Regions from separate parts of the Nocardiopsis baichengensis YIM 90130 genome, predicted to be linked through region 1. Evidence: riboswitches for the same ligand, from Rfam matches in the RefSeq annotation. Region 1 holds a riboswitch; each other region holds the start of a gene.

Region 1 (7,908 bases):
ACGGCCCAGGACAGCGGGCGGCGCTTGGCCCAGCCGCCGAGGGCCAGTTCCGGCTCGGGCGGGAAGTCGTCGACGTAGCCGACGCACAGGTAGGCCACGACCTCCAGGTGCGGCGGCAGGTCGAGCAGGGCTGCCAGGTCGCGCTCGTGGAAGAAGCTCACCCAGCCGACGCCCAGCCCCTCCGCGCGGGCGGCCAGCCACAGGTTCTCCACCGCGAGCGCGGTGGAGTAGGAGGCGGTCTGCGGCTGGGCGTGGCGGCCCAGGGTGTGGCGGCCGCCGCGGGTCGGGTCGACCGTGATGACCACGTTCACCGGGGTGTCCAGGATGGCCTCGACCTTGAGCCCGGAGAAGGCGCGCGCCCGGGCCCCGGGCAGGGCGCGGGCGTACTCGGCCCGCTGCTGCTGCACCAGCTCCTGCACGCGGGCGCGCACGTCCCCGTCCTCCACCAGGACGAAGTCCCAGGGCTGGGAGAAGCCGACGGAAGGGGCCTGGTGCGCTGCGGACAGCACGCGCGTGAGCACCTCGTCGGGCACGGGGTCGGGGCGGAAGCCGGTGCGCACGTCGCGGCGCTCGGCGATGGCCCGGTAGACGGCGTCGCGATCGGCGGCGCTGTAGGCGTTCTCGTCGGGCGCCGACGCGGGCGCGGACGGCTCCGCCGGGGCGGGCGCCGGGTCCGGGGACGCGGCGGGGTCGGCGGCGGGCTGCGGGGCGAGGGCGGGTCCGGGGGCCGCGGCCGACCGGTCGGTGCCGCGCGGGGCGCCGTCGGAGGGCTCGGGCTCGGGGACCGCGTAAGCGTGTGCGTTCACGTCTGGGTTCGCAGTGCTCTCTCGGGAGGTGTCCTCGTGCTGGTCAGGCTGTTCTGTGGCGGGCCCGTACCCGGGGGCGGGCGCGGGCGCCGCGGGCGCCGCCGGAGCGGGCGCCGCCGCCGGGGCGGCCTCGGGCGCGGGAGGCGCCGGTTCCGGTTCGGGGCGCGCGGGCTCGGCCCGTGCGGGCTCGGGGGCCGGGGCGGGCGCCGGGGGCGCCGGTTCAGGCTCCGGTTCCGGTTCAGGGCGCGCGGGCTCGGGGGCCGGCGGCGCGCCGCGGAACGGGATGACGTTGGGCTTGGCCGCCGCCGACCTGCGCGGCGGGGGCGAGGGCGCGTGGAAGGGGTTGGCCCGCTGCGGCGCGGGGTCGGGGGCCGACGGCGCCCGGGCCGTGCCCCCGCGGCCCGCCTCGGGAAGGTCGTCCAGCAGCCCGCCGCCTCCGCGGCCGGGCTCGTCCTCGGCTCCCCGGTCGGCCGGAGAGCGGTCGTCGTTACCGGTCATGGCGTCCCTCCGCAGGGCCGGTGTGGGTATCGGTGCGGTGCGGTCGGCACGGGGCCGGTCGGCACACGGTGGTCGGGCACGTGGTCTCCCCCTCGGGTCCCCCGTCGGCGGTGCGGTGCCGGACCGGCGACGCGCCTCCGCCGTTCCGGACACTCCGCGACCAATGTCCTCATTCGGCTCAGAGCAACTCTGCCAGAATCCGGGCCATCGGGAGCGAGGTCCGCGGTTCCCGCACGGCGATGCGCAGCCAGTCGGCGTCCAGGCCCGGGAAGGTGTCGCAGCGCCGGACGGCGATCCCGCGCTCGCGCAGCCGCTCCCGCAGCCCCGCCCCGTCCTCGGCGCGGACCAGCAGGAAGGAGGCCGCGGCACCGGGCAGCACGTGCACGCCGGCGCCGGTGAGCGCCTCGGCGAACATCGCGCGGTGCTCGGTCAGCTCGCGGGCCCAGGCCTCGGCCTCGGCCAGCGCCCGGGTCGAGCAGCAGGCCTCGGTGGCGGCCAGGGCCGGGGTGGAGACCGACCACAGCGGCTGGGCCCCGCCCAGCAGGCGCACCGTGGCGGGGTCGGACAGCAGGTAGCCGGCGCGCAGTCCGGCCAGGCCCCAGGTCTTGGTCAGGCTGCGCACCACGACCAGGCCGGGCAGGTCGCGGCGGCCGGCCAGGGATTCGGGTTCGCCCGGCACGCAGTCGGCGAAGGCCTCGTCCACGACGAGCACCCGGCCGGGGCGGGCCAGGGCGGCGACGGTGCGCGCGGGGTGCAGCAGGGAGGTGGGGTTGGTGGGGTTGCCCAGGACCACCAGGTCGGCGTCGTCGGGGACCCGTGCGGGGTCGAGGGCGAAGCCCTCGGCGGGGTCGAGGACGACCCGGTCGACGGGGTGCCCGGCGGCGCGCAGCGCGGCCTCGGGCTCGGTGAACTGGGGGTGGACCACGGCGGCCCGGCGGGGCTTCAGGGCCCGGGCCAGCAGCACGAAGGCCTCGGCGGCCCCGGCGGTGAGCAGCACCTCTGCGGGGTCGCGGCGGTGCCTGCGGGCGACGGCCTCGCGGGCGGGGTCCGGATCGGGGTAGGCCGCCAGGCCGGTGAGGGAGGCGGCGATGCGCTCGGCCAGCCAGGCGGGCGGGGCCCCGCTCCGCACGTTCACCGCGAAATCGGCGAGTCCGGGGCCGGTCTCGGCGTCACCGTGGTGCCGAAGATCGACCTCGCCGCCGTGTCGGGCGTCCACCGCCACCGGGGCTGTTCACCTCATTCCCCTGTTCACACCATCCCCGGGAGAAACCGGGGTGTTCCGGACACATCAGGCGACCCTATACCGGCGCCCCGTCGGCGGAGGCAGTGGCCCCGACGCTCATGCCCCGGCACCTCGTGCACCCCGGCCTCATCCTGCTCATCGTGCCCGGCGGAAAGCCTCTCCTACCCGGGGCACGGCCTCCCACGGCCGAAGGTCCCACGGTCGGAGCCGTACCCTGCCACGCCGCGGCACACCTCCGCGGCGGCCGGGCGGGACACGCCTCCGCCCCGGGTCCGGCCTCAGCGGCCCCGCCGTCCCCTGAGCGGGACGGGCACGGTCCTGCCCACCGGCAGTGCTCCCCGCAGAGAAGCAACGAGCCGCGCCCGGCGAGTACCGGGCGCGGCTCAAGAGAGCGGGACGGGGTCCTCCCCGTCAGGACCGCTCAGTGACCGTGGCCATGGCCGTGTCCGTGACCGTGCCCATGCGAGGGGTCGTCCGGGTGGTGGTGCGGGACCTGGGGCGCCCCTACCTTTTCCTCGAAGCCCGGCATCGCGATCCGGTAGACGCACGTGTCGCAGTTCATCCGGATGTCGCCCTGCAGCGCCTCCTCATAGCGCTCGGCGATCATGTCGGCCAGCCCGTCGCAGTCCCCGATCACCGGCGCGCAGCGCACGTCCAGGTCCGGGTTCTCCTGCGCGTACTCCATCGACTGGTCCACGACGCGGTCCGGCAGCACCCCCGAGAACAGGAAGTACGGCAGCACCACGATGCGCTTGGCCCCCAGGCGCCGGATGCGGTCCAGCCCCTCGGGCACGCTCGGCCAGGCCAGCGAGATGAACGCCGGCTCCACGAACGCCACCCCGCGCGCCTTGGCCTGCCCCTCCTGGAGCAGCCGCGCGACCTTGCACACCTCGGAGTTGGCGTCCGGGTCGGTGGAGCCGCGCCCCACCAGCAGCACCGCCGTCTCCTCGTCGGCGCCGCCCTCCCCCAGCACGTCGTCCAGGCGCTCGCCGAGCAGCCGCAGCATCGTGCTGTGCGGGCCCAGGGGCCGTCCGTAGACGTACTCCAGACCGTCGTGGCGCTCCTGCTCCCGGGACAGCGCGCCGGGGATGTCGCCCTTGGCGTGCCCCGCCGCGACCAGCATCATCGGCACCGCCACCACCCGGCGGTGCCCCTTGGCGTACAGGTCGCCGACCGCGTCGGTCAGCGGCGGCGGGGACAGCTCGATGAACCCGCCCGCGACCTCACGGTCGTCGAAGCGGCGGCCCAAGCGCTCCACGAACGCCTTGAACTCGGCGACGCCCTTGTCGTCGCGGGTGCCGTGGCCGGCCAACAGCAGCGGGGGTCTCATCCCTGTCCTCTCCAAGCTCCAAGCTCGCGGCCCGCGCGCGTCTCACGCCGGGCCGTCCTCCTCGCGCCCCTCGTACAGCAGCGCGTTCAGTGCGGCTGCGGCCACCGCCGAGCCGCCCTTCTCCGACACGTTGCTGACCTGCGGAAGACCGCTGGCACGCAGCGCCTCCTTGGACTCCGCGGCGCCGACGAACCCCACCGGAAGCCCGATGACCAGCGCCGGGTCCAGCCCGCGGGCGCCCAGCGCGATCAGCTCCTCCAGGGCCGTGGGGGCGCACCCCACCACCCACACCGCACCCGGCCCGACCTGCTCGAAGGCCAGTCGGACGGCGGCGGCCGAACGGGTCAGCCCCTCCTCGCGGGCCAGCCGGGCGGCCTGCGGGTCGGTGATCCGGCACACGCACTCGCGCGCCGTGATGCCCGAGGCGACCATCGCCACGTCCGCCACCACCGGGGCGCCGGCCGCCAGCGCGGCGGCCGCCCTGCGCACGGCGGCGTCGTCGATCGCCAGGTCCTCGGCGTAGTCCAGGTCGGCGCTGGCGTGGATGACCCGCTCGGCCACCGCGCGGCTGAGCCGGGGCAGGTGCCCCAGGTCGATGCGGGAGCGCAGGATCCGGTAGGACTCCTCCTCGATCGGGTGGACGGTCCGGGGCGTCCTGGTCACCTGCTCTCCTCACCTTCGGTCAGTCGCACGATCGCGTCGGCCGGGCAGACCTCGACGCACTCCAGGCAGCCCGTGCACCGGTCCGCGAGGATGTCCAGGGGCCGCCCGTGGGGGCGGATCGCGTGCTCGGGGCAGGTCAGCAGGCACGCCCCGCAGCCCGTGCAGTCCCAGGTCACGGCGACGGGGGCGGGGCCGGTGGCCTCGTGCACTGGCCGTCCCCCTCATGTCGCCTCGTCCTCGGGCCGCGCCGGGACAGAGTACACGGGCACCGGTCGGAGCCCGCCCGACCGGGGGTGCGCTCCACCCCGAAAAGCCGTGCCCGCGGGGCCTCCGGACCCGTGCCCGGCCTTCTCGCGACCGACCCGCCATTGCGAACCGTGTGCGATCGCCGTACGGTCGAAGAGCCGTGGTGATCGGGAAGTCCGGTGCGAATCCGGCGCGGCCCTCGCCACTGTGAACGGGTAGCCCTCCGCCCCACCGTCCGTCCCCCGCGGACGGCGGCGCAGGCCACTGAGGCGTGCTCCGGAACCCACCGGAGCCCGTCGCGGGAAGGCCGGCGGTGAGGCGGCGACCCGCGAGCCAGGAGACCGGCCACGGCGCACGACGTCCGTCCACGAGGTGCTGGAAGCGGGTCTTCTCACCATGCATATCGCCGAAGGGTTTTTACCCCCGGTGCACGCGGCGGCCTGGACGGCCGCCGCCGCGCCCTTCGTCGTCCACGGCGTGGCCTCCCTCACACGCGCGGTCCGCGCCGACCCCGACGCCAAGCTGCTGCTCGGCGCGTCCGGGGCGTTCTGTTTCGTCCTGTCGGCACTGAAGATCCCCTCGGTGACCGGCAGCTGCTCGCACCCCACCGGGGTCGGGCTGGGGGCGGTGCTGTTCCGTCCCCCGGTGATGGCCGCGCTCGGCACCATCACCCTTCTGTTCCAGGCGCTGCTGCTCGCCCACGGCGGCCTGACCACCCTCGGGGCCAACGTGTTCTCGATGGCCGTGGTGGGCCCGTGGGTGGGGTACGCGGCCTACCGGGCGGTGCAGGCGCTGACCTCGCGCATGTCCGAGCAGGCCTCACTGGGCGCCGGGGTGTTCGCGGCGGCGTTCGCCGCCAGCCTGAGCACCTACACGGTCACCAGCCTCCAGCTGGCCCTGGCCTTCCCCGACGCCGCAGGCGGTGTCGGGGGCGCGTTCGTGAAGTTCGCGTCCATCTTCTCCATCACCCAGGTCCCGCTGTCGGTCATCGAAGGGCTGGTCACGGTGGTGATCGTGCGACTGCTGACGACCGTGGGGCGGGACCAGCTGCTGCGGCTGGGCGTGCTGCGCGGCTCCGGCCCGGCGCAGCCGGCGACGAGCGGGGAGGCGGTATGAGCACCGAGACCGAGGGGCGCGCCCGCCCCCGTGCCTGGGCGACCTGGGCCCTGGTGGCGGTCGCCGCCGCCCTGGCGGCCCTGCCGCTGCTGATCGGCGCCGGGTCGCACCTGGAGGAGCCCTTCGCCGGGGCCGACGGGCAGGCCGAGGAGACGATCCAGGAGATCGCCCCCTCCTACGAGCCGTGGTTCTCACCCCTGTACGAGGCCCCGTCCGGGGAGATCGAGTCCGGACTGTTCGCGCTGCAGGCGGCGGTCGGCGCCGGGATCATCGGCTACGCCCTCGGGGTGCTGCGCACCCGCCGCCGGACGGGCCCGGCCCCGGAGCCGGCCGACCCGGGCGGCGGGGACGACCGCGCCCCGGCCGCCGGCTCCTGATCGGAGGGGCGGCGCGGTGCTCACCATCGACGCCGAGGCCTACCGGAGCCCGTGGCGCACCGTCCACCCGGCCGTCAAAGGCGTGCTCTTCGGCGGCCTGCTGGTGTGCGCCCTGGTCCTGCCCGCCTGGCCCGGCGCCGCGCTGGCCGGGGCGGTCGCCCTCGCGTTCGGCCTCGGGCCGGCGCGGGTGCCGCCCCGGCGCCTGCTGCGCACGGCCGCCGCGCCGCTGGCGTTCATCGCCACCGGCGCGGTGACGCTGCTGGTGACCGTGGGCGGGCCGGAGGCCCCGGTGGCCTGGGACCCGCAGGGCGCGGGGCGGGCCGCCGAGATCGTCGGCCGCGCCTCGGCCGCCCTGGTGTGCCAGCTGCTGTTCGCGTTCACCACCCCGCTGGCCGAGGTGCTGCCCCGGCTCACCCGGATCGGGCTGCCCCCGGCGCTGGTGGAGGTGGTGGCTCTGATCTACCGGATGCTGTTCGTGGCGCTGGACACCGCCCGCAGGATCGGGTCGGCGCAGGCGGGCCGCCTCGGCTATGCGAACCGGCGCAACCAGGTGCGCTCGCTCGGGGCGCTGGGCGCGGCGCTGTTCGTGCGCTCCTACGACCGGGCCGCCCGCCTGCAGCGCGGGCTGGAGTGCCGGGGCTACACCGGGGCGCTGACGGTGCTGGTCGACCAGGCCCCGCTGCGGGCCGCACCGGTGGCCGCGGCCGCCGTGCCCGCGGTCCTGGTGGCCGCCGTGACCCTGAGCAGAGGAGTGTGGACATGACGGCCCCGGCCCCCGCCTCCACCGGCACCGCGCCGGTCCTGGCCGTGCGCGACCTGGAGTTCGGATACGCGGACGCCCCGCCGGTCTTCCGCGGTCTGGAGCTGGATGTGCCCACGGGCGGCGTGCTCGCGGTGCTGGGCCCCAACGGCGGAGGCAAGACGACGCTGCTGCGGCTGCTGGCCGGCAGCCTCCGCCCGCGGCGGGGGCGGGTGCTGGTGGACGGCGACCCGGTGCGGCCGGGCCGCCGCGGCCTGGCCGAGCTTCGCCGCCGGGTGCAGCTGGTCTTCCAGGACCCCGACGACCAGCTGTTCTCGGCCAGTGTCCGCCAGGACGTGTCCTTCGGCCCGATGAACCAGGGGCTGGAGCCCGCCGAAGCGGCCGAGCGGGTCGACGGCGCGCTGGCTGCGCTCGGCCTGGACGGGCTGGCCGACCGGCCGGTGCACCTGCTCTCCTACGGCCAGCGCAAGCGGGCGGCGCTGGCCGGGGCGCTGGCGATGCGGCCCTCGGTGCTGGTGCTGGACGAGCCCACGGCGGGGCTGGACCCGATGGGGGTCGAGGCGATGCTCGACACCCTGGACGGGCTGCGCGCCGACGGAGCGACGCTGGTGGTCTCCACGCACGACGTCGACCTGGCCTACCGCTGGGCCGAGCGGGTGGCCCTCATCGACCACGGGCTGCTGGCGGAGGGGCCGGCCCGCGAAATCCTGGCCGACCACGACCTGTTGTCGGCGGCCCGCCTGCGCTCGGCCTGGGGCCCGGCGGTGGAGCGGACCCTGCGCCGGTCGGGTCTGCTCCCCGACGGCGAGGACCCCCCGGCGACCCCGGAGGCCCTGGCCGCCCTGCTCAAGCACGCCCGTACCTGAGGA
Region 2 (7,908 bases), on a different contig from region 1:
GCCGGACTCCTGGACCCGGAGGCAGACCTGCGCGCGATCACGATGGTGGCCGGGAACGTCGGGTTCGAGCGCCAGGTGCGCAACGCCTACCTGACCCTCAGCGCCGCCGGGCGCCTCGGCGAGGTCCCCATCCACCTGGGCTGCCGCCGCCCGATGGTGCGCCCCTGGGTGAGCGCCGAGGACGTGCACGGCGACGGGGCCGGCGGCCTGACCATGGACGACGCCGACCTGTCCCCCGAGGACGAGCACGCCGTGGACGCCCTGGTACGGCTGGCCGCCGAGAACCCGGGCGAGCTGTCCATCGTGGCGATCGGCCCGCTCACCAACATCGCCACGGCCGTGGTGAAGGACCCTCGCTTCGCCGAGAACGTCAAGGCGCTCTACGTCATGGGCGGGTCCAACAACGGGCGGGGCAACATCACCGCCGCCGCAGAGTTCAACTTCTACGTCGACCCGGAGGCGGCCAAGACGGTCTTCGCCGCCGGCTTCGACGTCACCGTCGTGCCCTGGGACCCGCTCACCCTGCGCCAGGCTGTGTTCGGGGAGGAGCGGCTGGAGGAGATCGCGGCGCTGGGCACCCCGCTGTCGGACTTCTTCACCCGGGTGTGCGCGGCGACGCTGGAGTTCGACCGCAGCGTCGGCATCGACGGCACCACCCACCCCGACTCGCTCACCGCCGCCGTTCTGCTCCACCGCGGCCTGGTGCGCGCCTCGTCCCGGTACCACGTGGACGTGGAGACCGCGGGCGAGCTGACCCGCGGCTACTCCGCGATGTCGTGGGGCGTCCACGGCCTGGAGCCCAACGCCGAGGTGGTCGAGGAGATCGACGCCGAGGGGTTCTACGCCTACATCAAGGACCTGCTGTCCACCCCGACCACCCCGTCGCGGGAGATCCGCGCCCCGCAGTAGGCGCGGGGAGCGCTAGGGGGCCGTCGGCAGCGCGCGCTTGTGCGCGGTGGCCCGGTAGCGCGCCACGAGGGCCTCCTCGGCGCGGGCGTCGACGGGGAGGCCCTCCAGGAAGTCGTCGATCTGGTCGTAGGTGAGGCCGAGCGCCTCCTCGTCGGGCTTCTGCGGGCTCAGCGACTCCAGGTCGGCCGTGGGGGTCTTGTCCACGATGTCCGCCGGAGCGCCCAGCTCGGCGGCGACCGCGCGGACGCGACGCTTGGTCAGCCCGGTGAGCGGCACCAGGTCGGCGGCTCCGTCGCCGAACTTGGTGAAGAAGCCGGTCACCGCCTCGGCCGCGTGGTCGGTGCCGACCACCAGGCCGCCGGCCGCCCCGGCGACGGCGTACTGGGCGGCCATCCGCTCGCGCGCCTTGGCGTTGCCGATGACGAAGTCCCGGGCCGAGTCGCCCGCGTAGTCCAGGCCGGCCTTGTCCAGGGCGTCGGCCAGCCCGTCCGTGGCGGGACGGACGTCGACGGTCAGGATCCTGTCCGGGGCGATGAAGCCCAGCGCGCGCTGGGCGTCGTCCTCGTCGCGCTGCACCCCGTAGGGCAGGCGCATGGCGATGAACTCGGCGTCCCCGCCGCCCTCGCGCACCCGCTCGGCGGCCAGCTGGCACAGCCGCCCGGCGGTGCTGGAGTCGACGCCCCCACTGATCCCCAGCACCAGCGCGCGGGCACCGGTGGAGATCAGCCGCTCGACGAGGAACGCGACGCGGCGCTCGATCTCCCGGCGCACGTCGAACTCCGGGGCGACCTCCAGGTCGCGGATGATCTCACTGCGGGCGTCGCTCAGGTCGGGTGCGCTCATGTGGGTCCTCCCCGGGGCTGCGTCTGTCCTCGGAGGATTATCCCGCTCCCGGGCAGGGCACCGGGCATCGGGGCCTGAAGCGGGCCGACAGGGGGCCGGGAGGGGCCGGGGTGCGCCGACGCTCACGCGGCGCGCGTGTACATGCCTTCGAGGTCGAAGGGAACCCCCTCGCGGTCGACGGTCACCCGGACGGTGCCCAGCGCCTCGTCGCTGATCTCGTAGCACTGGCGTCCCCCGGCCGGCTCCAAGCGGGTGCACCGGCGGGCGATCTTGCGCACCGTCAGGCCGGGAACGTCGACCCACGCCATCGCGATCTCGCGCGCCTCCCCCTTGCGCAGGCCCAGCCTGCGGACGGGAAGGGTCACCGTCAGCGGGGTGCAGGAGGCGCACACGTCCACGCAGCCGTCGAGGTCGGGGCGGCGTGTCCCGTCGACGCTCCACTGCGCCCCCGCGCGGCACAGCTCCACCGCCTTCATGCCCTGATCGGTCACGGCCTCAAAGCGCGCACGGAGGACCTCCCAGGCCAGGTCCGTGCGCACGGTCAGGCGGCCGCCGAAAGGGCGCTCCCCCGCGGCGGCCTCCGTCGCCTCCAGGCGGAAGCCGTCGCGCTCGGCGATGACCGTGCCCACACCCGTGCCCTCGCCGCCCAGGCGGCGCCATGCAGCGGGATGCTCACACATGCGTCTGTTCTACCGTTCGCCCCCGTTACGCACCAGAACGCCCCCATCACAATGCATGAACGGAGGGCGATCCGGAGATGGGACGCCGAAACGGCGGTGCGCATGCGGAAGGGCCCCGCGCGGACGGTACGCGGGGCCCTTCCTTGTGAGGGGGGCGTGGTCGGATCGGACCGCGCCGTCAGGCGGACCCGGCCCTCTGCTTGGCGCCGCGGTACTCGGCGTCCACGCGGTCGAAGTCCTCGGCCATCCCGTCGGTCGCCTTGGCGAGCCCGTTGAAGACGAAGATCGCCGCGACGCTGACCACGACCGCCGGGACCATCGCGTACAGGCCGGTCTCCAGCACCTTCTCGTCCAGGACGTCCCAGATGACCGCGGTGGCGCCGCCGCCGACCATCCCGGCCAGCGCGCCGGTCCAGGTCATCCTCTTCCAGTACAGCGACAGCAGGATCACCGGGCCGAAGCCGGCGCCGAACCCGGCCCAGGCGTAGCCCACCAGGTCCATCACGGTGTTGTTCCCGCTCAGCGCGATCCCGGCGGCGGCCACCGCCACCGCCACGACCGCCAGCCGGCTGACCCACACCAGGGTCAGCGGCGAGGCGTCGCGCTTGAGGAAGGCCCGGTAGCCGTCCTCGGTGAGCGCCGAGGAGGCGACCAGCAGCTGGGAGTCGGCGGTGCTCATCACCGCGGCCAGGATGGCGGCCAGCAGCAGCCCGGCCACCCACGGGTTCATCAGGGCCTGGATGAGCGAGGGGAAGACGTTCTCGGCGTTGTCCAGCTCGCTGTCGAAGCCGAAGTAGGCGACGCCGGCGAAGCCCATGACCACGGCCAGGGTCATCGCCGAGACGGCCCAGGCCACGCTGACCGCGCCGGCCCGCGGCACGTCGCCCACCGAGCGGATGCCCATGAAGCGGGCGAGGATGTGCGGCTGGCCGAGGTAGCCGATGCCCCAGGCCAGACCGGAGATGACGACGACCGGGGCGAGGACGGCGCCGGTGTCGAGCGCCCCCTGGCCCTGGAAGCCGCCCAGGACGGAGGAGAGGCCGCCGGTGCCGCGCTCGGCGTCGCCGGTGATCGCGACGATGGCCACGATCGGCACGACGAGCAGCGCGATCCACATCATGACGGCCTGCACGACGTCGGTGTAGCTGACCGCGAGGAACCCGCCCAGGAAGGTGTAGAGCACCACGATCGACACGCCGGCCACGATGGCGACGGCCGAGCTCAGACCGAAGACCTGCTCGAAGAGCCCGCCCATGGCCACCAGGCCGGAGGCGACGTAGAACAGGTAGAAGGCCAGGATGAGCAGGGCCGAGACGCCGCGCAGCAGACCGGTGCGGTCGCCGAAGCGGTTCTCCAGGTAGGAGGAGAGCGTCAGGGAGTCGGACTCGCCGCCGCTGCGGGCGTCGGTGGCGCGCTCGGTGTACACGCGCAACCGGCCGGCGATGAGGATCCAGCTGCCGGCGAAGCCGAGCGCCAGGCCCACGGCGATCCAGGCCTCTCCCAGGCCCGACAGGTAGATGGCACCGGGCAGCCCCAGCAGGAGCCAGCCGCTGAAGTCGCTGGCGTTCGCGCTCAGGCCGGCGACCCAGCTGTTGAGCCTTCGGCCGCCGAGCACGAAGTCCGACAGCGACACGGTTCGCTTGTACACCCACAGACCGATCCCCACCATCACCACGAAGTACGCGGCGAAGGTGAGGACGGACGCCAGCAGTGACTGGTCCACGCCTGGCCCCCTTTTCTCCAGCTCAGGATGGTGACGACCACCGCATCCTGTACTCCGCGTCACGTGCGGCGCAATGACCGATATGCACTTCGCCACTCCTTCGAGATACGGCCGTCACATTCGTCCTCCATAGTTGTCCGACCAGCCAGAACATGGCCGAGCAGTTGTCCGATCGCACAGCGCGGACCTGCCTTCTCCCGCTCTGGGCCCTCCCCGTACGCTGGTGCCGCGACGGGAGCCAGGAAGCCGGTGCGAGTCCGGCACGGTCCCGCCACTGTGACCGGGGAGCCGACCCCGCTGGAGGCCACGGCGCGCGAGCGCTGGAAGGCCGGGCGACGCGACGATCCGGGAGTCAGGAGACTGACCCGTCGCGGAACGTTGCCGACCAGGGGCGCGGACCCCGGAGAGGATGCACACGTGCACGGCCCTGCCCTGCCCTTTCCCGGACGCGCCCGGATCCCGGGAGAGGACCGGACGTGCACCTTCGACCCCCGCACGGCGCCCCCGCGCGCCTGATCGCCCTGACCGCGGCCGCCGCAGCACTGGCCGGCTGCGGCACCACCGGCGCCTCCGAGGAGGAGGCCGCCCCCGCAGAGGGCTACCCCGTCACGGTCTCCGAGTGCGACCGCGAGGTGACCGTCGACGCCCCGCCCGAGCGGGCGGTCACCCTGAACCAGCACGCCACCGAGGTGATGCTGGCGCTCGGCCTGGAGGACCGCATGGTCGGCACCGCCTACCTCGACGACGCGGTGCTGCCCGAGTACGAGCAGGCCTACGAGGAGGTCCCGGTCCTGGCCGACGAGTACCCCTCCTTCGAGGACCTGCTCGCCGCCGAGCCCGACTTCGCCTACGCCGGCTACCCCGGCAGCGCCTTCGACGAGGCCGAGGGGCGCGGCCGCGACGCCCTCGAGGACGCGGGCATGACCACCTACGGCAGCCTCGAGCAGTGCGCGGACGAGGTGGGCGTGGAGACCTCACACCAGGAGATCCGCAACATCGGCGAGCTCTTCGGCGTCGAGGACCGCGCCGAGGAGCTGATCGCCGGGATCGATGAGCGCCTCGCGGAGACGGACTCCCGGATGGAGGGCACCGAACCGGTCGACGTGCTGGTGGTGGACAACGTCGACACCACGGTCTTCACCTCCGGCGGCAAGGGGATCGGCACCGACATCATCGAGCGCGCGGGCGGGCGCAACGTCTTCGACGACGTCGACCAGGTGTTCTCCGACGTGTCCATCGAGCAGGCCGCCGACCGCGAGCCCGAGGCCATCGTCTTCTACGACTACGGCTCGATCACGGTCGAGGAGAAGATCCAGGCCGTCAAGGACGACCCCCTGCTCTCGGGCACCGAGGCGGTGCGCGAGGAGCGCTTCGCGGTCCTGCCGCTGTCCTCGGCGGTGGTGGGGGTGCGCATCGGCGACGCCGTCGCCGACGTCGCCGACCAGCTGCACCCGGGCGAGGACGGCTGAGCGTGCGCACCGCGACGGGGCGCCGCCCCGGCCTGCTCCCCCTGCCCCTGGTGCTGGGTCTGCTCGCGGGCGCGCTGCCGGTGGCGGCCACCTTCGGCGTGATCGTCGGCTCGGTGGACGTCTCCTTCGCCGACACCTGGCGCATCACCGCCCACCGCCTGCTGCCCGGGCTGGTCGAACCGGACTGGCCGCGCGCCCACGAGGCGATCGTGGTCACCGCCCGCGCCCCGCGCGTGCTGCTGGCGGCGATGACGGGCGCGGGGCTGGCCGGGGTGGGCGCCGTGCTGCAGACCCTGGTGCGCAACCCGCTGGCCGACCCGCTGCTGCTGGGCATCTCCTCGGGGGCGACCCTGGGGGCGGTCCTGGTGGTGATCGGCGGCGTCACGCTCTTCGGCGCCTACTCCATGCCGGCGGCCGCGTTCCTCGGCGCGCTGGGCACGCTCGTGGCCGTGTACCTGCTGGCCCGCACCGGGCGGCGGATGACGGTCACCCGGCTCATCCTGTCCGGGGTGGTCGTGGGCCAGGTGTGCTCGGCCATGGCGAGCCTGATGATCATGATGTCGGGCGACCCGCACGCCTCGCGGGCCGTCCAGCGCTGGACGCTGGGCGGCCTGGGCGGGACCACCTGGGAGGACCTGCCGCTGGCCGCAGTGGCGGTGGGGGTCGGGCTGCTGGCGACGGCCGCCGCCACGCCCGCGCTCAACGTGCTCCAGCTGGGCGAGGAGATGGCGCACGGCATGGGGCTGAGGGTGCACCGGTTCCGCGCGCTGATGTTCGTCGCCACGTCCCTGGCGACGGGGGTGCTCGTCGCCCTCTCAGGGCCGATCGGGTTCGTCGGGCTGATGATGCCGCACATCGCCCGGCTGCTGGTGGGGACGGACCACCGGCGCGCCGTCCCGGTCGCGGTCCTGCTCGGGGCGTCGTTCATGGTCATGGCCGACCTGGCGGCGCGCACGCTCGCCGCGCCCCAGGAGATCCCGGTCGGCATCCTCACCGCCCTGTGCGGGGCGCCCTTCTTCCTGTGGCTGATGCGCCGCGACGCGCGCGCGGGCAAGACGATGGGCTGAGCGGACCGTTCGGGGCCCTGGGCCTGGGCCGGTGCACCGGAGGAGCGGCTAGGGGACGGCGGCTTCTCCGGTGACCGGGCGCTCGTCGGGCAGGACCAGGAGCAGCAGGGTGCCCAGCACCAGGAAGGCGCCCGGACCGATCACCATCGGGGTCAGGAAGGCCAGGGCGGGGACGCCTCCGGACGCCTCGTGCCCCGGGGCGCCCGCCGCCTCCACGCGCACCCCGGCCATCGCGATGTAGTGCATGGCCGACACCGCGCAGCCCAGCAGCCCGGCCCCCAGCAGCGTGGCCGACAGCGTCCACCGCTTGCCCACGAACCACAGCGCGCCGCCCGAGGCGCCCAGCGCCACCACCGCGGCACCCGCGACGAACAGCGGCTCATGGGCCATCGCCGCGTCCATCCGCATCGAGGCCATGCCCATGTAGTGCATGGTGAGCATCGCCGTCGCGACCAGCACCCCGCCGACCGGCAGCACGACCAGGCGGCGCCACCGGCGGGCGACCACCACGGCCAGCGCGCCGGTCATCACGACCACGGGGACGGCGGCGCTGGCGGCGGTCAGCAGCGGGTCGTAGCGGATCGGGGTGCCGGGGACGCGGAACCCGAGCATCGCGATGAAGTGCATGGACCACACCGCCGCCCCGCCCAGCGAGAGCCCGCCCAGCGCGGTCCAGGCCGCCCGGGTCCGGCCCGAGGACGACAGCGCCCGCGAGGCGTACCTGAGGCCGAGGAAGGCCCCCAGCACCGACACCGCGCACGCCACCAGCGGCGTCCACACCCCCTGAGCGAAATGCTCCACCATGCCTGTTTCCCCTCGCGGCCCGCACTACCAGGCCGTTTCCCCCTACCGCAGAACGCCGCAGATCATCGCAACCCGTGCAGCGCACCCGCAATCCCTGCACAGCGGCCGTTCCCGGACAACGGCCGTTCTCCCGCGCTCCATCCGCGGGCCTTCCCGCCGCCCCCTCGCACCCCTAGCGTTCCCGGGCGGCACCGTCGGAAGGAGCACCACCCGTGTCCCAGCCCAGCCCCCGCCCCCTCTCCCGCCGCGGCCTGTTCGGCGCCGGCGCGGCCGCCGCCGGAGGGGCCGCCGCGCTCTCGCTGCTGCCGCCCTCCCTGCGCACCGCGCTCGCCGAGCCCGCACCGCCCGGCGGGGTCGGGCGGATCGAGCACGTGGTCCTGCTCATGCAGGAGAACCGCAGTTTCGACCACTAC
Region 3 (7,908 bases), on a different contig from region 1:
GTGCGCTTCCCCGCCCGGCTGCCCCGCGACCCCGAGCTGCGCCTGGTCTCCGAGGGGGACGCGGTGATGGCCGGGGTGGTCGCGGTGACCACGCCGATGCGCACGTGAGGCGCAGGTGAGCGGGGTGCGGACGACCGGCTGTGGCACCCCGCACGCAAACCGACACAGACTTGGCTAGGCTGTGGGCGGCCTGTCCAACGGCCGGACGCCGAACACAGGCCGGTACTTCGCGGAGCGGCCCGGTGCGGACATCAGTCGCTCCGGGCGGCAGGACCTTGGGAAGGGGCGGTGTCGCGTGGATCGCTGCGCGCTGTTCGTTGACGCCGGCTACCTCCTTGCCGACGGCGCGATGGCTGTACACGGAACCCGCAACCGCGACTCCGTGTCCTGGGACTACGCGGGACTCGCCCGGCTCCTCGACGAGGTCGCCCGGGACCGTACAGGGCTCCCCCTGCTGCGGTGCTACTGGTACGAGGCGACCGCCGACGGCCGCCGCACCCAGGAGCAGGACGGGATCGCGGACATCCCCGGAATCAAGTTCCGAGCCGCGCGCATCCGTCCAGGCAGACGGGAGGGCGTCGAGAGCTATGTCCAAAGAGACCTGACCACCCTGGCCCGCACCGGCATCCTGTGCGAGGCGGTGCTGGTCAGCGGGGACGAGGACATGGCCCAAGTGGTGGCCGACGTGCAGGACATGGGGGTGCGGGTCACCGTCGTGCACGTCTCTGTCGAGGGCAACTGGACCATCTCGCGCGCGCTGCGCCGGGAGTGCGACGACCTCATCGAGATCGGCGCGGGGCACCTGCGGCCCTACGTCAACCTGCTGTCCGGGGCCGGCGCCGGGGAGTCCTCGGCCGAGACCACCGCCCCGCTGACCAACGGCCGCGCTCGCTCGGCCCCCGAGACCGAGCGGCACCCGGTGGAGGCGCACCCGGCCTCGGCCCGGGTCGAGCCGGCCGCCGCGCAGAGCGGCGGCGTGGAGGCGGTGCTGGCGGCCACCGGGTCCCAGCAGTCGATGGGCGGCAGCGCCATGGACCAGCTGCGGGCCATGCGCCAGACCCTGGACCGGCAGCGCGGTGGCGACCAGCTCGCCCCGCAGGCCGGCCCGGACACGCCGCAGCAGAACCCCTCGGGCCCGATCGACGCCAACGGCTTCCCGACCGGGCCGCGCGCCTCGCACGCCGCCCCGCCCCCGCAGACCCCGCCCCAGGCCGCGGGGGGCCCACCGGCCGCCGGGCACCAGCAGGCCACCGGGGGTAGGCCCGCCATGGGCCACCCGACGGGGCCGCAGCCGGCCATGGGGCACCAGACGGGCGCCCAGCAGGCGATGGGGCACCAGACGGGCGCCCAGCCCGCCATGGGGCACCAGCAGGCCACCGGGGGGCAGCCCGCCCACCCGCCGACCGGCCCGCAGCAGGCGCCGCACCACGGCCCCGCCGCGCACACCGGCCACACCGGGCAGCAGCCGTCGTTCGCCCCGGATGCCTACGGCGCCCCGCCGCAGCAGCGCCAGGCGCCGCACCAGCCGCAACCCCCCTATGAGCGGGAGGCGCCGCCCGGTACCGCCCCGCCGGATCCGCGGTACGGCCACGGCCCTACGACCGGGGAGAACCCCGGATACGGAGGTAATACCGGGCCAAACCCTATTTTTGGGGCCAGTACGGAGGCTGACTCCCCGCAGGGGAGCGGCCCGGGGGGACCGCAGGGGCCCCCGGACGGCGGTACTGGCCCCCGACCCCGACCCAGGGTCCAGCACGGGCCCTACACCGACCCGACCCCCAGTGCGGACTTCGCCCGCGCCGGGGGGTCGGTCGCGCGCACCATCGAGGACGCCGTGAATGTCGCGCGCCAGGAGGGGAACGACTTCGCCGAGTCCATCGCGCGCGACGCGCCCGTCCTGTGGCTTGAGGCGGTGCTCGTCCGCCGCCCCCGGATGCCCTCCGACCTGGAGGCGCGGCTGTTGCAGGGGTCGGCGCTGCCGATCGACTTCCTGCTGCGCGACGAGGTCCGCGAGGCGCTGCGGCAGGGCTTCTGGGAGGCGCTGGAGCGGCACCGGGAATGACCGGGGCGCTGCGGGGCGGCGACAAGCGAGGGAGGCCGATTGTGACCCGAGTTACCACGGCCGATCTGGACCGCCTGGAGTTCCGGGCCGTCCAGTCCGGCGACCATGCCGACGTGGCGGTGGAGCTCCTCGGGCTGGCCAACAGTGTGGACGCCGACAGCGAGGTGTCGCGCGCCGAGCTGTTCGTCCGCGCCGGTGAGCAGTGGGAGATGGCCCAGGAGTTCGACCGCGCCTCCCGCTCCTACCAGCGGGCCATCGACGACGGGGGGATCACCGTCATCGACGCCCGCGCGCTCCAGGCCGGGGCGCTGCTGGAGCTCGACGACATGGACGGCGCCGCCGCCCGGCTGGAACAGCTGCGCGCCGAGGGGCCGCGGAACCTGCCCACCTTCATCCACATCGCCGAGACGCTGCAGGCGCACGGCGACCTCAAGGGCGCCCACGCCTGGTCGACGCTGGGCGTGGAGCGCTTCCGGCACCAGGACGTCTCGCCCTACGTGCACGACCTGCTCATGGAGCTGCTGCGGATCCGCTTCCGGATCCGTGTCGACCTGGGCTTCGACGAGGACGCCCTGGACCGGATGCTCGACTGAGCGCGCCGATCGGCACCGGAAACGACCGCACCGAGCGGTACCGGGCGGCTCTGGCCGGCGCCGGGCGTGCCCCGGCCCGCCGCCCCTCAGGGCGCCGCCGCGCCGTCCTCCACGAGCCCCCGCCCCAGCCGGTAGGCCTCCTCCAGGCTCCGCCCGCGGTAGGCGGCCGCCGCCAAGTGGTCGATGTGCGCGTCGCCGTTGACCGCGACCGTGTGCGGCAGGTGGCGGAAGAGCGGCGCGTCGGACATCGAGTCCCCGTAGGCGATGCAGTGCTCGGGTGCCACGCCCAGCGCCGTTCGGACCCGCTCGCAGATGCCGACCTTGTCCGCAGGGGTGAGGATGCGGCCGGGGTCCGGCGGCCCGGTGAACGGGGGAGCGGGGAACAGCGAGGCCTCGACCCGGTCGAAACCGAAAGCGGCCAGCCGCTCGGCGAAGAACGACGGGGACATCGTGATCACCAGGGAGTGCTCGCCGCGGCGGCGGATGTCGGCGCAGACCCGCGCGATACCGTCGAGGAACGGCCCGCCGGCGAAGGCGGTGTCCACGTGCGCGGGGGTCAGGTGGCGCCACACCTCGTACAGGGCGCCGGAGAACCCCCGGGTGTCCAGCTCGCCGGCGGCGAAGCGGCGCTCCAGCGCGGTGATCGCCTCCTCGGTCCCGCTGGCCCGGGCCAGCTCCAGGCTGGCGGTGCTGTCGGCGATCAGGGTCCCGTCCATGTCGAAGATGTGGAGTCGCGTCATCGCTCGGCAGCCTATACCGGCCCTGTGAGACACGGCTATCTTGCGGTGGTCGCGACCGGGGGGCACCAGATGTAGTATCGCTCCCGCCGATGGTTCACCCCGGATGCGAGACCGGGGTGAGGCAAGAGGGAACCCGGTGCGAATCCGGGACTGCCCCGCAGCGGTGAGCGGGAAGCGGCGCGGCCCAACGGCCCGGGGGGACCGGGGTCCGCGCCTTCCGATGTCCGCACGAGCGCACTGGGCGCGTGAGCGCCCGGGAAGCGGCGGACGCCAGGCCGCCCGGCCAAGGCCGGGCGACGCCCGCGAGTCCGAAGACCTGCCGTCGGTGTGCGCCTTTCGCGTGCACGATCTACGGGGCCTCGAGGGCGGGCCGCCGTGAGACGGGGGACCGGCGTGTCCGGGTGCGCCCCCGCTTCGCGCTTCTCCGGCCTCGACTTCCCGACCGGTTCATCGACTACCTGGTGGGAGCGAGCGAATGACCCTCGACACGGAGCCGGCGGCCTACATCGCCGATGCGGTGCGGGAGGCGAGCGCCGGACTGGCCGGAGTGCGGCCGGAGGCGGTCGTCGCCGAGGCGCGCCGCGGCCTGTACCCCGGTATCCGCGACGACGAGGTGGAGCTGGCGCTGATCATGGCGGCGCGCAGCCTCGTCGAGGAGGACCCCGACTACTCGCCGCTGGCGGCCCGCCTGCTGCTGGGGTCGCTGCGCCGCGAGGCGCTGAGCTTCCTGTCCGGGTTCGGCGACGCCGTCGGCCAGCAGGCGATGGCCGACCGCTACCCCGCCTACTTCGCCGACTACGTGGCGCGCGGCACGGCCCTGGGCCAGCTCGACCCCGAACTGCAGAAGTTCGACCTGGAGCGCCTGGGGGCGGCGCTGCGGCCCGAGCGCGACCTGGAGTTCACCTTCCTGGGCCTGCAGACCCTCTACGACCGCTACTTCCTGCACAGCGACGGGGTCCGCTACGAGCTGCCGCAGGCCTTCTTCATGCGCGTGGCGATGGGCCTGGCCCTGGAGGAGGACGACCGCGACGCGCGCGCGGAGCAGTTCTACGACCTGCTCTCGTCGTTCGACTTCATGTGCTCCACCCCGACCCTGTTCAACGCCGGCACCCGGCACGCCCAGCTCTCGTCGTGCTTCCTGACCACCGTCGACGACGACCTCCAGGCGATCTTCAAGGGCATCTCGGACAACGCCCTGCTGTCGAAGTACTCGGGCGGCCTGGGCAACGACTGGACCCCGGTCCGCGGCATCGGCGCCCACATCCGCGGCACCAACGGCAAGAGCCAGGGCGTCGTCCCCTTCCTCAAGATCGCCAACGACACGGCCGTGGCGGTCAACCAGTGCTTCGCTCCGGAGACGTCCGTCTACACGGCCGAGGGGACGCGGCCCATCGGTGAGATCCGCGCGGGGGACCTCGTTCTGGGCGACAGCGGGACCTACCGCGAGGTCACCGACGTGATGGTCTACGACCAGACCGATCCGATGGTCGAGATCAACGTCAAGCACGCGGTCGAGACCCTCAAGGTAACGTCCGGCCACCCCTTCTACGCGATCCGCGGTGTTCCGCTGGGCCAGTCGAACAGCCGCACCTATGACTGGATCGCCAAGGGGAAGGTCCGCCCCGAGTGGGTAGAGGCGGGCGAGCTGGAAACAGGCGACTACGTCGCCCAGGTCGTCCCCCGGGAGACCGTTCCCGTCGAGGGCTTCACCGCCGACGACGCCCGGCTCTACGGGATCCTGCTGGGCGACGGCCACCTGGGCAAGAACGGCACGCAGTGGGGGGTCTCCGGCAACCCCGAACTCGACCCGCACCTCGAGTTCGTCCGCGGCTACCTGGAAGAACGGGGCATCCACTACTGGGAGACCGGCAGGGACGACACCTACCTGCAGATCCACTGGTCCTTCGGCAGCGGCGCGACGCGCTGCGCCGAGACCGGTCGCATCACCGGTGCCGGGGCGCCCACCCTTCCCTTCACCGCCGACGACATCTACGACGGGGGCCGGAAGAAGCGCATCGCGCGGCGCTTCATGCACCTCCCCCTGGACCAGACGAAAGCCCTGCTGCACGGTCTGCTCGAAACCGACGGCGGTGTCTCGCGCGGGGTGGAGATCTACTTCACCACCACGTCGCGTCCCCTGGCGATGGGCGTCCGGTACCAGCTGCTGCGGCTGGGGGTGCCTGCGGCCGGCCAGTACCGGGAACGCGGCCAGGCGCACACCGGTCGCCGCTCGGACGGCACCGAGATCTTCTTCGACGGCCTGGTGAAGGCGTTCGACATCCGTGTCCCCGCGGTGGAGGGGATCGCCGAGCTCCTCGGCTGCCGCCCGCTCACCAAGCGGAACTGGATCGAGCACGCCGGCATGGTCTTCACCCGTGTGCGGGACGTGGCTGAGACGGAGACCGTTCCCCAGGTGGTCGACCTGAAAGTGGAGGGCGATGAGACCTACATGACGGCCTCCGCCCTCGCGCACAACGGAGGCAAGCGCAAGGGCGCCGTCTGCGCCTACCTGGAGAGCTGGCACATCGACGTCGAGGAGTTCCTCGACCTGCGCAAGAACACCGGGGACGAGCGGCGGCGCACGCATGACATGAACACCGCCAACTGGGTGCCCGACCTGTTCATGCGGCGGGTCGAGGCCGACGCCGAGTGGACCCTGTTCTCCCCGGACGAGACCGCCGACCTGCACGAGGTGTACGGCCGGGAGTTCGAGGAGCGCTACGAGGCCTACGAGCGGGCCGCCGACGCCGGGCAGGTCAAGGTGTGGCGGCGGGTGCGCGCCGTCGACCTGTGGCGGCGGATGCTCACCATGCTCTTCGAGACCGGCCACCCCTGGATCACCTTCAAGGACCCGTGCAACCTGCGCTCGCCGCAGCAGCACGCCGGGGTGGTGCACTCCTCCAACCTGTGCACCGAGATCACCCTGAACACCAAGGCCGGCGAGGAGGTCGCGGTCTGCAACCTCGGCTCGGTCAACCTGGCCCGGCACGTCTCCGGCGGCCGGCTGGACTCCGAGCGCCTGGAGCGCACGGTGCGCACCGCGGTGCGCATGCTCGACAACGTCATCGACGTGAACTACTACACGATCCCCGAGGCGCGGACCGCCAACATGCGCCACCGCCCGGTGGGCCTGGGGCTCATGGGGCACCAGGACGCGCTGTTCCGGCTGCGCATCCCGGTGGGATCGCAGGAGGCGGTGGCCTTCGCCGACGAGAGCATGGAGCTGATCTCCTACCACGCCATCGCCGCCTCCAGCGATCTGGCGGCCGAGCGCGGCTCCTACGCCTCCTTCGAGGGGTCGCTGTGGAGCAGGGGCGTGCTGCCGATCGACTCGCTGGAGGCCCTCGCCGAGGCCCGCGGGGGCGAGCTGGACGTCGACCGCACCGCCCGCCTCGACTGGGACGGGCTGCGCGCGCGGGTGCGCGACCAGGGGATGCGCAACTCCAACGTGATGGCGATCGCCCCGACCGCCACCATCGCCAACATCACCGGCGTCGGCCAGTCCATCGAGCCGATCTACCGGAACCTGTTCGTGAAGTCGAACATGTCCGGCGACTTCACCGTGGTCAACCCCTACCTGGTGCGCGACCTGAAGGAGCGCGGCCTGTGGGACGACGACATGGTGGCGCGGCTCAAGCTGCACGACGGCAGCCTCGGCCCGATCGACCGGGTGCCCGCCGACCTGAAGGAGCTGTACGCCACCGCCTTCGAGATCGACCCCGAGTGGCTGGTCGAGGCGGCGGCCCGGCGGCAGAAGTGGATCGACCAGGCCCAGTCGCTGAACCTGTACATGGCCGCCCCCAGCGGCCGGAAGCTGGACGCGCTGTACCGGCGCGCGTGGCGGACCGGTCTGAAGACCACCTACTACCTGCGGTCGCAGAGCGCCACGCACGTGGAGAAGTCGACGCTGAAGGGCACCGACGGCCGGCTCAACGCGGTCGCCGCGACCCCGTCGCCCTCCGGGTCCTCCGGGTCCTCCGGGTCCTCCGCACCCGCGTCCGGCCCGTCCGCGGCGGCAGCGGCCGCGGGGGAGCAGGACGGTCCCGATGCGGCGGGCGCGGCCTGCTCCATCGAGGACCCCGAGTGCGAGGCCTGCCAGTAGCCCTGGCGGCCCCCGCCCGAGCCCCCGCCACCCGATCGAGCACCGAATCACGAAAGACGACGGTTCCCACCCATGACGACGGCCCCGGAGACCCACGGCACCGGACTCGGCGAGATCGACCGCGGCGGCGCCCGCGTGAGCGTCGACGACAAGTCGATGATCAACGCCCGCGCCGACGTGAACCAGCTCCTTCCGCTGAAGTACCGGTGGGCCTGGGACAAGTACCTGGCCGGGTGCAACAACCACTGGATGCCCACCGAGGTGTCCATGCAGGCCGACATCGCCCTGTGGAAGTCGGCCGACGGGCTCACCGACGACGAGCGCCTGATGGTCAAGCGCAACCTCGGCTTCTTCGCCACGGCGGAGTCGCTGGTCGCCAACAACATCGTGCTCGCCGTCTACCGGCAGCTG

The links. A riboswitch is a leader RNA that binds a small molecule or an ion and turns the genes downstream of it on or off. The one in region 1 is predicted to bind cobalamin.
Region 2: another riboswitch for cobalamin. It lies ahead of C892_RS0124255 (ABC transporter substrate-binding protein); the one in region 1 lies ahead of C892_RS0125945 (energy-coupling factor ABC transporter permease).
Region 3: another riboswitch for cobalamin. It lies ahead of C892_RS0124220 (ribonucleoside-diphosphate reductase subunit alpha); the one in region 1 lies ahead of C892_RS0125945 (energy-coupling factor ABC transporter permease).

The regions. Positions count from the first base shown of each region.
Region 1 is NZ_ANAS01000039.1:35,675-43,582, reverse strand. Features, by position in the region: gene cobT (nicotinate-nucleotide--dimethylbenzimidazole phosphoribosyltransferase) at 1-1,304, opposite strand, end outside; gene cobC (Rv2231c family histidinol phosphate aminotransferase CobC) at 1,483-2,526, opposite strand; gene C892_RS0125960 (sirohydrochlorin chelatase) at 2,969-3,877, opposite strand; gene C892_RS0125955 (precorrin-8X methylmutase) at 3,920-4,540, opposite strand; gene C892_RS0125950 (ferredoxin family protein) at 4,537-4,749, opposite strand; cobalamin riboswitch at 4,909-5,150, shown strand; gene C892_RS0125945 (energy-coupling factor ABC transporter permease) at 5,183-5,902, shown strand; gene C892_RS0125940 (energy-coupling factor ABC transporter substrate-binding protein) at 5,899-6,279, shown strand; gene cbiQ (cobalt ECF transporter T component CbiQ) at 6,296-7,042, shown strand; gene C892_RS0125930 (energy-coupling factor ABC transporter ATP-binding protein) at 7,039-7,905, shown strand.
Region 2 is NZ_ANAS01000036.1:47,602-55,509, reverse strand. Features, by position in the region: gene C892_RS0124275 (nucleoside hydrolase) at 1-909, shown strand, start outside; gene nadE (NAD(+) synthase) at 922-1,752, opposite strand; gene C892_RS0124265 (putative glycolipid-binding domain-containing protein) at 1,875-2,432, opposite strand; gene putP (sodium/proline symporter PutP) at 2,611-4,155, opposite strand; cobalamin riboswitch at 4,372-4,538, shown strand; gene C892_RS0124255 (ABC transporter substrate-binding protein) at 4,632-5,624, shown strand; gene C892_RS0124250 (FecCD family ABC transporter permease) at 5,627-6,691, shown strand; gene C892_RS0124245 (MHYT domain-containing protein) at 6,740-7,495, opposite strand; gene C892_RS0124240 (phosphocholine-specific phospholipase C) at 7,708-7,908, shown strand, end outside.
Region 3 is NZ_ANAS01000036.1:35,400-43,307, forward strand. Features, by position in the region: gene C892_RS30160 (sigma-70 family RNA polymerase sigma factor) at 1-108, shown strand, start outside; gene C892_RS0124205 (NYN domain-containing protein) at 296-2,062, shown strand; gene C892_RS0124210 (tetratricopeptide repeat protein) at 2,104-2,655, shown strand; gene C892_RS0124215 (HAD family hydrolase) at 2,742-3,395, opposite strand; cobalamin riboswitch at 3,469-3,733, shown strand; gene C892_RS0124220 (ribonucleoside-diphosphate reductase subunit alpha) at 3,871-7,497, shown strand; gene C892_RS0124225 (ribonucleotide-diphosphate reductase subunit beta) at 7,570-7,908, shown strand, end outside.